2 regions of the Streptomyces sp. AHA2 genome follow, and region 1 is predicted to be linked to the other one. Evidence: riboswitches for the same ligand, from Rfam matches in the RefSeq annotation. Region 1 holds a riboswitch; the other holds the start of a gene.
What was found. Region 1 has a riboswitch for cyclic di-AMP ahead of Q5694_RS24680 (transglycosylase family protein). Riboswitches for the same ligand answer to the same signal wherever they lie in the genome.
Positions count from the first base shown of each region.

Region 2: linked by a shared signal. The riboswitch ahead of Q5694_RS07345 (M23 family metallopeptidase) and the one ahead of Q5694_RS24680 (transglycosylase family protein) in region 1 are both predicted to bind cyclic di-AMP.

Region 1 covers NZ_JAUQWJ010000013.1:101,904-105,108, reverse strand. The annotation lists gene eno (phosphopyruvate hydratase) at 1-290, opposite strand, end outside; gene Q5694_RS24680 (transglycosylase family protein) at 581-1,303, opposite strand; cyclic di-AMP (ydaO/yuaA leader) riboswitch at 1,308-1,474, opposite strand; gene Q5694_RS24675 (transglycosylase family protein) at 1,704-2,702, opposite strand; gene Q5694_RS24670 (cytochrome P450 family protein) at 2,882-3,205, opposite strand, start outside.
Region 2 covers NZ_JAUQWJ010000003.1:21,374-24,578, reverse strand. The annotation lists gene Q5694_RS07355 (dihydrofolate reductase family protein) at 1-1,068, shown strand, start outside; tRNA gene Q5694_RS07350 (tRNA-Met) at 1,174-1,247, shown strand; cyclic di-AMP (ydaO/yuaA leader) riboswitch at 1,549-1,704, shown strand; gene Q5694_RS07345 (M23 family metallopeptidase) at 1,717-2,748, shown strand; gene Q5694_RS07340 (aldo/keto reductase) at 2,888-3,205, shown strand, end outside.

The DNA.
Region 1 (3,205 bases):
AGGTCGAACATGGCCTGGTCGATCAGGCGCTGCTCGGTGGCGTCGTAGCCGACCAGCTCCGGGCCGATCTGCTCGATGACCGCGAGGACGGCCTTCTCCACACCCTTGCCGAGGTAGCGGTTCGAGTCGCCGTCGCGCAGCTCGATGGCCTCGAAGGCGCCCGTGGAGGCGCCGGACGGGACGGCGGCACGACCGGTGCTGCCGTCGTCGAGGCCGACCTCGACCTCGACCGTGGGGTTGCCTCGGGAGTCCAGGATTTCCCGGGCTACGACGACGTCGATGGACGGCACGAGCATCTCCTTCTGATGTGACGCGGTTACGCGGGTCGCGTGGACCCGGCGAGGTGCGGGCCGCGGTGGCTCGCGACATGAGCCTAACCGGCTCCGGGCGATCGGCCACCGGGTCGCCCACCCCATGGACAGAACCGAGAGTAAATTGTTTCCGAACGGAACAAAGCCGGTTCGCCAAGACCGGCCGAAACCTCCGCGAAGGCCCGGCCGGAAAACACCCCGCCCCGGCGTGTACGGGGGAACACGCCGGGGCGGGGAGCCCGGCCCGTGGGGACGGGGTGGGCCGCTGCTTACTTCAGGTGCAGCTGCTGGCCCGGGTAGATGAGGTTGGCGTCCTCGACGATGTCCTTGTTCAGCTCGAACAGCTTCTCCCAGCCGCCCTTGACCTTCTCCTCGGCGGCGATGGAGCTGAGGGTGTCGCCCGTGACGACCTTGTACTCGCCGTCGCCCTTCTTGACCTTCTTGCCGGTCGGGGTGGTGACGGTCTTCTTGGCGGCCGGGCGCTCGTCGGAGCGGGAGGCCGGCTGCTGCTGGGTCTCGCGGGACTCGGTGCTCTGCTGGCTCTGCTGGCTCTGCTGGCTCTGCTGCGAGGAGCCGGCGGAGCTGCCGGAGTCGCTCGAGGAACCGCCGCCGGTGTAGCCGGCGCTCGACAGGCCCTTGCCGCAGACCGGCCAGGCGCCCTTGCCCTGCCCGGCGAGAACCTTCTCGGCGATCTCGATCTGCTGCGCCTTGGTGGCCTGGTCGGCGGTGGAGGCGTACTTGGTGCCGCCGTAGCCGGCCCAGGTGGAGGCGGAGAACTGCAGACCGCCGTAGTAACCGTTGCCGGTGTTGATGGACCAGTTGCCGCCGGACTCGCACTGGGCGACCGCGTCCCACTCGGAGGCGGTGGCGGCGGAGGCGTTGCCGGCCGCCATCAGCGGAGCGGCGACGGCGGCGGAGGCGACGCCGGCGACGGCGATGGCGCGAGTGGCCTTGGACGGACGACGGTGCTTGCCCTTGCCGGAAAACAGCATGGATGGATCCCCTCACCGACGCCTGCGAGGTGAGCTGTCGGGTTCGGGCCGGTTGAGTTGCCCGGCCACGTCCCTCACGGGACGCGGCTCCACCCCTAGCCCTTCCGGCTCGACGAGCCGGTCGGGCACCTACCTTGGGTCCCCCGCTCCTGCCTACGGCGCTTGACGCGACGACTGTTCCCGTGCGGCCGCTGGCAGGATTCGGCGTTGCGGCAGCCGGGGCTCGCGGTGGCGAGCGGTCACGACCGTAGACAGGCGATCGCCGGAATTTCAAAGACGATCAGGGCTTCTGAGATCTATCTCTCACCGTGTCCATACGGGACATAGGCCATGAAACGGGGCGTGAACTCGCGTCGTTTCGGGGGGACTTCCGCCCCCGTTCCCCGCACTGCCCGAACGGCTACTTCCCGTCCGTTTCGTCCTCCGCCGTGAGCGTCTGACCGGGGAGAACGAGGGCCGAATCGCCGTCGGCCGCGTTCCCGTCCCCGGCGTCCTGCTCGTGCCATCCGCCGCTGATCCGGAGGGAGTCGGCGATGGACCACGAGCTGTCCCCGACACCGACGATGTAGGCGCCCTCGGACTCCTCTCCGGGCGCCTCCTCGCCGCGCGAGGCGTGCTTGCCGGAGGACCCGCCCGTACGGCCGTCCGTGGACTCGGCGCTCTCGTCGGCGCTGGGGCCGCGGTGCCGGCCGGAGCCGGTGTCGGCCACAGCCGAAGACCCGGCACTCGGACGCGAGTTGTCGGATTCGTCACTGCCGGGCGCGGCCGACCGCGAGTCGCCGGGCCCCTGACCGGCAGTGCGAGAGTCGGACGACTTGCCGGAATCAGCCGATTCGTCCGCAGATGCTGACGGAGTGCCAGACGGTGCCGCGCCCGACGGAGAGGAGGACGGAGACGCCGCCGACGGGGACGGCGAGGCGGAGGACGCGGACGAGCCGGGGGAGTCGAGCAATCCCGGCGAATCCGTCGGAGCGGATTCTCCGGACGCGCCGGACGCACCGGACGCACCGGACGCACCGGAGGAGCCCTCCCCGAGACCGGAGAGGAGCCCGCACGTGTGCCAGGCGCCGACCCCCTGGTCGGCGAGGATTCTCTCGGCCACGGCTATCTGTTGCGAGCGGCTGGCCAGATCGGCGCTCGCCGCGTACTCGAGGCCGCCGTACCTCTCCCAGTCCTCCTGGGAGAGCGCGAGGCCGCCGAAGTAGCCGTTGCCGCTGTTCTGGCTCCAGGCCCCACCGGTCTCGCAGTCCGCGATCCGGTCCCAGGTGGTGCCGTCGGCGGCGCTGGCACCGGAGGCCCCGAGGAGCGGGATCGCGATGGCGGAGCCGGTCACTCCGGCCGCGACGAGGAGAGCCGGAGCCTGGCGGGGGCGACGGTGACGACCGTTCCCGGAGAGCATACGGAGACCTTTCGCAAGACAGCAGTGACCTCCGCGGCGCCGTGACCGGGCCGCGTTGATGGGTGAACGTATCGGCACACGATCACTTGTCACAAGTTCATGCCGCGCAGATCACGTGAAGATCACAGACATGACGGCGTGTCATGTTTGGCCGGGGCCCTCGTCGGTCATGGCGGCCGTCACACCGCCGTGAACTCCACCGGGAGGGTCCGCAGCCCGCGCATGATGAGACCGCCGCGCCAGCGCAGCTCGGCGGGGTCGGCGGCGAGCCGGAGGTCGGGAAGGCGCGTCAGCAGCGTGGCGAGCGCGGTCCGGCCCTCCAGCCGGGCGAGGGGGGCGCCGAGGCAGTAGTGGATGCCGTGGCCGTATCCGAGGTGCTGGTTGTCCCGGCGGGACAGGTCCAGTACGTCCGGGTCGGCGAAGCGCTCCGGGTCCCGGTCCGCGGCCGCCAGCACCACCAGGACCGGGTCGCCGGCCTCGACGCGCTGCCCGCCGATGGTCAG
Region 2 (3,205 bases), on a different contig from region 1:
GGACCCGAACGCCTGCTCCTGTCGAGCCCGGCCGACTTCGACCGGGTCGACGAGGTGCGTGCGTCGGCCGACGCGATCCTGGTCGGCGCGGGCACGATCCGGGCCGACAACCCGCGCCTGCTGGTGAACTCCCCGGAGCGCCGTGCCGCCCGCACCGCCGCCGGCCGGCCGGCGTACCCCCTCAAGGTCACCGTCAGCGGCACCGGTGACCTGGACCCGGACGCCGCCTTCTGGCACACCGGCGGCGAGAAGATCCTGTACACCACCGGCGAGGGCGCCGAGCGGGCCCGGGCCCTCGGCCTGGCCGCCGACGTCGTCCCGCTGGGCGCCGAGCTCGACTGGCGCCGGCTCCTCACCCACCTGCACGACGTACGGGGTGTGCGGCGGCTGATGGTCGAGGGCGGCGGCCTGATCCACACCCAGCTGCTCACCCAGGGGCTCGCCGACGAGATCCAGCTGGTCCTCGCCCCGCTCTTCGTGGGCGACCCCGCCGCACCCCGCCTCTTCGGGCCCGGCGGTTACCCGTCCGGCCGCCTGCGGCTGCTGGAGACCCGCCGGATCGAGGACGTCGTCCTCATGCGCTACGAACCGACCGCCCCCGGAACCGGACCGCTCCCGGTCGCCGCCGACCGCCACTGGCTGGCCGTCGCCTGCGAACTGGCGCAGCGGTGCCCACCCGCGGACACGGCGTTCAGCGTCGGGGCGGTCGTGGTCGCGGCCGACGGCGCCGAACTGGCCCGCGGCCACTCCCGCGAGGGCGGCGACCCGGTCGTGCACGCCGAGGAGGCGGCCCTGGCCAAGCTCGACCCGGCCGACCCGAGGCTGGCCGGAGCGACCGTCTACAGCAGCCTCGAACCCTGCGCCCGCCGCGCCTCCCGTCCGGCGCCCTGTGCCCGGCTGATCCTGGACGCGGGCGTGCGGCGGGTCGTCACGGCCTGGCGCGAGCCGGACACCTTCGTGGCCGGGGCGGACGGGGGCGGTGTCCTGGCCGCCGGGGGAGCACAGGTCGTCGTCCTGCCCGAGTACGAGGAGCGGGCCAAGGCCCCGAACCGGCACCTGCTGCGCTGACCGCGGTGCCCGCGCCCGGGGCGGTGCCCGGGCGCGGTTCCGGCGGCGCGGGCCGGGGTGTGCGCGGGGGGTCCCGCGGATGGCGTACACTGGTGAACACAACGACGCGGGGTGGAGCAGCTCGGTAGCTCGCTGGGCTCATAACCCAGAGGTCGCAGGTTCAAATCCTGTCCCCGCTACTGAAGGCCGAGGGCCGGAATCCGACAAGGGTTCCGGCCCTCGGTGCATTCCCCCCACGATCCCCGACCGGCCGTCACGCACGGTGATTGAACCGCCCCGCTGTGCATAACAACTGACACACCGTCAAGTCTCCTGCGCCGCCGAGGAGACGGTCAACTCGCCCGATTCACCCCGGTCGTGGCAGGTTGGTCCGCGCGAAAAAGGTTAATGATCAAGCGGAAGCGCTGGAATACGCACCGCGCCATCCATTAACGTTCGATAACGCAGCGCGGTCGTCCCAGCCGTCACAGAAGGCGGCTCCGTGCGCACGCGCCGAATCCCGAAAGGGAACCGGGGAACCACCACTTGGGGTGAATCGGGCGGATGCCGCCGTGGCAGCACGGCAGGTATACGCGCGTAGGAGACCTTCCTGCTCCGAACCCGTCAGCTAACCCGGTAGGCGAGAAGGAAGGAAAGGAGCACGCCCACGTGGCGTCCAACCGGCCTGCCCCCACGGCCCCGTTCGCGGCGGACCAGCGCGACCCCGAGACCTTCGGCTTCGGCCCTCAGCGCACCGACGAGGGCCCGTTCCAGGAGTGGAACCCCACCGCGGAGACCATCCGCCCCGTCCGTGGCCGGCACCGCGTCTCCAAGCAGCGCGGCGGAGGGCTCGCCCGCAGTTCCACCGTCCTCGGCGTCGGTGTCATAGCCGCCGTCGGCGCGGGCGGCATGGCCAGTGCCCAGACCGGCAAGCCGCCGGTGTCGATCTCCGTCCCGGACCTTCCCTCGGTGGGTTCCCTCCTCTCGGACGACGACACCCCCGAAGGTTCCGCCACCCCGCTCAGCAGCCTGGGCGCCACGACCGCCGAGGCCGAGCAGGGCGCCGACGGCGCCGGTGAGGCCCTGCGCGCCCGGATCATGGCCCAGGTCGAGCACCAGCAGGACCAGATCGAGACCAAGGCCGCCGAGGACGCCGCGGCCGCCGCCCAGAAGGCGGCCCAGGAGGCCGTCGCCCAGGCCGAGAAGGAAGCCAAGGCCAAGGCCGCCGAGGAGAAGAGGAAGGCGGAGGAGGCGGCCGAGAAGAAGGCCGAGGCCGAGCGCCTCGCCGCCCTCGCCAAGCAGTACACGCTGCCGACCTCCTCGTACACCATCACCTCCTCCTTCGGCCAGGCCGGCGCCTACTGGTCCTCCGGTTACCACACCGGCCTCGACTTCGCCGCTCCCACCGGTACGCCGATCAAGGCGGTCCACAGCGGCACCATCACCGAGGCGGGCTGGAACGGCTCCTACGGCTACAAGACCGTCCTCACCCTCGATGACGGCACCGAGATCTGGTACGCGCACCAGTCGTCCATCGGCGTCAGCGTCGGCCAGAAGGTCAGCACCGGCGACGTCATCGGCCGCGTCGGCGCCACCGGCAACGTCACCGGCGCCCACCTCCACCTCGAGGTCCACTCCGCCGGTTCCGCCGGCGGCATCGACCCCATGGCGTGGCTGCGGGGCAAGGGACTGAACCCGTAGGCCCACCGAGCCCGCGAAGCACCGGCAGCCCTGACGACGACCCCCCGACGTCAGGGCTGCCGGTACGTCCGGCGCCGGTTTGCCCGGACTTTGCGCCTACGCCGGAATGGGCTGTTCCGCACGGTCGTTGACGCAGGGCATGACTGCTACGACGTCTTCGCGCAAGCTCGGCTCGTCCGACCTCGAGGTCTTCCCGCTCGCCCTCGGCGGCAACGTCTTCGGCTGGACCGCCGACGAGGACCGGTCCTTCGCCGTCCTCGACGCCTACACCGCGGCCGGCGGCAACTTCGTCGACACCGCCGACGTCTACTCGGCGTGGGCGGAGGGCAACCGGGGCGGCGAGTCCGAGACCATCCTCGGCAAGTGGCTCCAGGCACGCGGCAACCGCTCCGAGGTCGTCGTCGCCACCAAGGTGAGCCAGCACCCCGACTTCCGGGGGCTGTCCGCCGCCAACATC